Regions from separate parts of the Marinomonas sp. 15G6-16 genome, predicted to be linked through region 1. Evidence: predicted binding sites of a transcription regulator. Region 1 holds the regulator's gene; the other holds the start of a gene.
What was found. Region 1 encodes FliA, which starts transcription of late flagellar genes. Its sites were predicted from a motif close to CTAAAGTTNNNNNNNNNNCNGCCGATA; they were not measured.
Positions count from the first base shown of each region.

Region 2: a site for FliA is predicted at 1,676-1,702, ahead of AC0L46_RS11665 (flagellin N-terminal helical domain-containing protein). Genes of this name have one in related genera too.

Region 1 covers NZ_CM147916.1:2,541,885-2,545,055, forward strand. The annotation lists gene flhF (flagellar biosynthesis protein FlhF) at 1-967, shown strand, start outside; gene AC0L46_RS12165 (RNA polymerase sigma factor FliA) at 1,081-1,818, shown strand; gene AC0L46_RS12170 (chemotaxis response regulator CheY) at 1,874-2,254, shown strand; gene AC0L46_RS12175 (protein phosphatase CheZ) at 2,264-3,046, shown strand; gene AC0L46_RS12180 (chemotaxis protein CheA) at 3,059-3,171, shown strand, end outside.
Region 2 covers NZ_CM147916.1:2,434,411-2,437,581, forward strand. The annotation lists gene AC0L46_RS11660 (HD-GYP domain-containing protein) at 1-1,210, shown strand, start outside; gene AC0L46_RS11665 (flagellin N-terminal helical domain-containing protein) at 1,784-2,668, shown strand.

The sequences.
Region 1 (3,171 bases):
GCCGCCACTATCAGAAGATAAGACAGACCCTAAAGTTGAAGAAGCGCTATCTATTCGCAATGTTGATGGTGAACGACAGATGCGTGAAATGGAGCTGGAACTAAAAAATGTTCGAGCTATGTTAGATCGTCGTCAACAAGAGGAAGATCGAGCGGATGCTAAGGTTGGCTCTGCTGAGACGAAAGCGCGACAGCAGCTACAAGGGTTGGGGTTATCAGACTTTGTTGTTTCTAGGTTAATAGATGATATTGATTTAAAAGGCCGAGAAGATGATTGGAACCGCTTGCTTGCGAATTTAGCAGACTATATTCCTGTACGTTCCAACTCTAGTGAACTTCGAGGTTGTATTGCCTTTATGGGGCCAACAGGTGTGGGTAAAACCACCTCTATCGGTAAAATTGCAGCCCAGCATGTTTTAAAACATGGTTCTGATGGTGTGGTTTTAATAACAACGGATACTTATCGAATCGCTGCCCATGAGCAATTAAAAACATTTGGTCGTATTTTAAATGTTCCTGTTGAAGTTGTAAGTGAATATTCAGACTTAAATGACGTTTTGGCGAAATATGCGGATTATCCGTTAGTGCTTGTTGATACGGCGGGTATGAATCCGAGAGACTCTAACCTTGAACGTCAGCTTCTAATGATGAAACGTGCACGCCAGAACTTGAAGAAACTTTTAGTCTTGCCTTGCACTAGTCAAAGACAAGTATTAAAAACCGTCGTTGAAATTTATTCTCAAGTTCAACTAGATGGCTGTGTTTTAAGTAAATTGGATGAGTCAGCTTCTCTTGGAGAAGCGATTAGTGTAGTAATCGAAGAAAGTTTGCCTGTTGTTTATATTGCCGACGGTCAACGTATTCCTGATGATATTGAGCCGGCTCGTGCGCATAATTTAATTAGTCGAGCGGTTTATACGGCTGAACATTATAGTCAGCTATATGGCTCATTAAAATATGGCGGGTAGAAAGGTATGGTAGTTAGTAAAAATATGTTATTACTGAAAGCGCTGCGTCAAACAATGTAGTACAGTTAGTTGACGCAACTAACTTAAATAGTAAAGGTTGCCTAGAATATTTTATGCAGACCAAGAATGGATATAACACATACTCAAAGAAAGCGACGCTCTCAATTGATGCGATTGTTGAGCAGTATGGGTATTTAGTAAAGAAAATAGCTTACCATTTGTTGGCTCGTTTGCCTGATAGTGTTGATGTCGATGATTTGACTCAAGCGGGTATGATGGGGTTGATAGAAGCCTACAAACGCTTTGAGTCAACAAAAGGGGCCAGCTTTGAAACCTACGCAGGTATTCGCATTCGTGGTTCTATGATGGACGAAGTGCGGAAGTCTGATTGGGCCCCTCGTTCTGTTCGTAGAAATGGTAGAGCTGTTACCAACGCTATTAAAGAATTAGAAGCAACTCTTGGGCGCGAAGCTGGTGATACAGAAGTCGCTGCACATATGGGAATAGGGATTGACGAATATCATGAGATGATTCAGTCCTCCATGTCGACCCAATTGTTTAGTTATGAAGAAATGCTGGATTCTGACACGAATAATCTGGAAAGCTCAGAATCCGAATTTGAAAACTCTCCTTATTCACTTGTTGAAGAAGATGGTTTTCAAGATGAATTAGCAAGAGAGATCGAAAATCTTCCAGAAAGAGAAAAATTAGTATTATCTTTATACTACAATGAAGAACTGAATTTAAAAGAAATTGGCGCTGTACTAGGCGTCAGTGAATCAAGAGTTAGTCAAATACATAGCCAAGCGGCTATGAGGTTGCGAGCTCGACTAAGTAATTGGCGAGATTAAATTATGAGTTGTGGAATATTACCTTTGGGGTGTGGAGGTTGCATTGGATAAAAACATGAAAATCCTGATTGTTGATGACTTCTCGACAATGAGACGAATCATTAAAAACTTATTACGGGATTTAGGATTTACCAATACAGTTGAAGCAGATGATGGAACAACAGCACTGCCGATACTTCAAGCTGGGTCTATTGATTTCCTAGTGACGGACTGGAATATGCCAGGTATGACAGGGATTGAATTGCTCCGAGCTGTGAGAGCAGATGAAAAACTGAAAACGATTCCTGTTTTGATGGTAACGGCTGAAGCCAAACGTGACCAAATTATTGCGGCTGCTCAAGCTGGCGTAAATGGTTATGTTGTGAAGCCTTTTACTGCCGTCGCTTTGAAAGAAAAAATTGAGAAAATATTTGAACGAATAGACGCTGCGAAATAGGAATTTTGGATGTCAAATGAATTGGGGTCTGGACTAGTGGAATTTGAAAGCCTAGTTAAAGATGGTGCTATAGAGCTTCAAAAACATATCGAAGTCGGAGACTTTGGTGGTGCAATCAAAATAATCCAAGAGTTAAGTGAAGCTCGACATAATAGCTTTTATAACGAAGTGGGTTTTTTGACGCGAAGTCTTCATGATGCCATTCGTGATTTTCAAGTTGATTCAATGGATTTGGTGTCAGGGGAAGGCGAAGCTACAACGAAAATTACAGACGCTTCAGATCGACTGAACTATGTGATTGAAACAACCAGCGCTGCCGCTAACAAAACCATGGATATGGTGGATGGTAGTGTTCCTGTCGCCAGTGAATTACAAGTCCGCGCTAAAGAGTTGCGTAAAGATTGGGGGCGTCTAATTCAAAGAGATTTGACACCACAAGAGTTCCGCGATTTGTACAAGCGAATTGATGTGTTTTTAGCATACGCTGATGAAAGCGCAACAACCTTGCATTCAAACCTCAACACGATTCTTCTAGAGCAAGGTTATCAAGATCTAACCGGTCAAGTAATTGCTAGAGTGAATGATTTAATTCGAGATGTAGAAGAAAAACTTGTGCATCTCGTCGCTGTTGCTGGACGCGTTGATAGTATCTCCGGAATTGAACACCAAGAGAAAGAGTCTGGTCACGATGATACTCGTGGTCATGGCCCAGCTATTAATAAACAAAACAACCCAGAAGTATTGAATAGTCAAGACGAAGTAGACGACTTGCTATCAAGTCTTGGTTTCTAGAAGGGGCTGAGGATGAGTTTTGAAGTCGATGAAGAAATTTTACAGGATTTTTTGGTAGAAGCTGGAGAAATCTTAGAGCAGCTTTCTGAACAATTAGTAGATTTGGAACAGAACCCTGATGATAA
Region 2 (3,171 bases), 110 kb from region 1:
AAAAAAACTTCAGCCGGACTTTAATACCAAAGAATTGCGCGCGAAGCACACCAGAAAGCAGAGTCTATTCCGTTACTTTCGACAAGAGTTAAATGAGCATACCAGAGACTATATTCTCAGCTATAAAACTCGTATGAATGATGAAGGCGAAGGAAAAAGTCCTGCTGAAGCGCCAGCAGCAGAAACGCCTAAACCGACGCCTGAAGTTGCCCAAAGCGAGGCAAAAGTATCGGCTGCTCGACAAAAACATGTTGAAAGTAAATACATTCCTACCTCCTTTGATGATGAAACGGTAACCGCGTTTAAGCTGTTCAAAGACGGACACATTTTATTATCAGCGCAAGTAGAACTTTTCAAACGAGGTGAGCAATTAGAGATACTTGAGCTGATGAAGTTCTGTCGTCGTCTTATTGAGTCACATACTCGCAATAACTTTTCCTTAATGGCCATTCGCCATATCAAAGATGCTTCTACTTATTTAGAGCAGCATGCTATGGGGATGGCGGTTCTTGGAATTCACTTTGCAAAGGCTTTAAAGCTTTCCAATGCTTATATGGAAGTGATTTGCCTTGGTGCCTTATTGTTTGATTTAGGACGTTTCCGTTTGCCTAGCGCAATGATGTCTAAAACGACAAAGATGACCTCTGGGGAGTTTGATTTGTTTCGCAAACACATACAGTTTGGTGAGCAAATCTTGCAAAAGTGTGAAGGTATTCCAAAAGCGGTTTACCAAATGTTGTATGACCACCATGAGAAAGTGGATGGTTCTGGCTACCCTGAAGGTAAGCAGGATAAAGAAATCTCCGTCTATGGAAAGATTGCCGCCATTGTTGATGCTTATGATGCCATGACTTCTGAGCAACCTCATAAACCGTCTATGGGGCCGATTAAGGCTTGGAGGAAAATGCGCGATGAATCAGGCTTGGCATTTGATAAAGAGTTGTTAAGTGTGTTTCTGAAGCATATAGGCAATGTGCCAGTGGGTTCTTGTGTTGCCTTATCAAATGGACGAGTTGGTTTTGTTCTGACATTAAATAAAGCTTTTCAGCCTTCTTTAGTACGTCAAGTTTATAGTCTGACGAATAAGTCCTTTATTGAGCCTTCAGATATTGAATTGAATAAGTCTGCTAACTTGAGAACGGAGGTGGTGATAGAGAAAGAAGTTGACCCTCAGTCTCTGAAGTTGCAATTTATCGATCATATCTCATAATTCACCGTTCACCGTTCACCGTTCACCGTTCACCGTTCACCGTTCACCGTTCACCGTTCACCGTTCACCGTTCACCGTTCACCGTTCACCGTTCACCGTTCACCGTTCACCGTTCACCGTTCACCGTTCACCGTTCACCGTTCACCGTTCACCGTTCACCGTTCATTTCTTATTTTTTGTGTAAAACCTGTTTTTTGCGTTTTTCTTTTCTGTAATTTCTATTCTATAGGGTCTCATTTTTGATCAGTTTGCCTGCTTTTTGTGCTGATTATTGAGGCCGTTTTTCTGAAAACTTTAGTGTTCTATGTGTTTTTTCTTAGCTTTTTTCACATTTTGATTTTTTTCGTCTATTTACGCTTTTTTTTGCCTTTATTTTTAAAGTTATTGACCCCTTGCACGATAACTTTGAGTGACGCTTTTTTATGTTTTAGAAAGTTTTAAAACATGAAAAAAATCAAAAAAATATTAAAGGTCAACGCTAAGGTGTCGATAACTTTAATAAGAGACAAAAACCAAATATATAATTAAATCAAAAGGTTGTCTCGATAATAAAATATTTTTAGGAGAGAAAAAATGGCTTTATACGTAAATACTAATGTGTCCTCGCTGAACGCTCAGCGTATGTTGGATAACTCCAGTCGAGACCTTGATACATCCTTTCAACGTCTGTCTTCTGGTCGTCGAATTAACAGTGCAGCAGATGATGCTGCGGGTCTTCAAATTTCCGATCGTTTGACCTCACAGATTAATGGTTTGAACCAATCTGTACGAAATGCAAACGATGGTATCTCTCTAGCGCAAACTGCAGAGGGAGCCTTGGACGAAACAACTAACATGCTACAACGTATGCGTACCTTGTCTATTCAGGCGGCAAACGGGTCTAACTCAGACAAAGACCGTGTGGCACTACAGCAAGAGATGGCACAGCTATCGAAAGAGATTAACCGAATCGCTGATACAACAACATTCGGTGGCGCTAACTTACTTGACGGTACTTACCAAGGGATATTCCAAGTAGGTGCGGATGCAAACCAAACAATCAGTTTCACAATGGAGTTTGGTGGGCCGAATAACTCGATTGATTACCAAGCGAATAATGGTTTCACCATGTCCGGGTTATCAAATCAGGCATCGTCTCAAGTTAGTGAAACGACAGCTTCTGTATCAACGATAGTAAACGCGCAGAGTATGATTTCGATTATCGACTCTATGATTGCAGCGGTGGACTATAAGCGAGCTGAGCTGGGTGCGATACAAAACCGTTTCAGTTCGACCATTACCAACTTGAGTAACATCTCTGAGAACGTTTCTGCCGCTCGTGCACGAGTGCGAGATGCTGACTTTGCAGCGGAGACTGCAAATCTAACAAGTACGCAAATTTTGCAACAGGCGAGTAGTACCGTTCTGTCTCAGGCAAATCAGCGTCCACAGACAGCATTATCTCTTTTAGGGAATTAATTGATAAATAATTAAATAAAACTGGATGATGTAAAGCAGCACTAGACTGCTGCTTATTCAAAATATTCGAGTATTGTCTCGGGAATCAGGCTACTTCTCTCTCCTAGAGGTGCCTCTTAAGCCGGGTGGATTTTTTCACCCGGCATTTTTTTACCTAAATATTGGCTTTTTCACTGTTTGGGGAATGTTTTAAGAGGTTTTGAAGGGGATGAAGAGAAGGGTGAGGCTTATATCAAAGAGAGCTATGGCGTGAAGTTGATCAAGAAAGGTAACCGCTTTTTGTCCTTGGCTGACTTTGATATGGGCTTCTTATGCAAAACAACGGTAAGAAGAATCTTAGAGGTTTTTATTGAAGTGATATTTTTCAGCTCATCACTTGTTTGTTTCAAGTAAGAGGTGGTGAGTTGATCAGTAAAGGCGGTTTTAAGAGGGCGGTATTTGAGCGAGTGGCATGTTTCATTTTGGGAGATGTTGCGCGTTCTTAGCTATTTGAGCCTATAAAA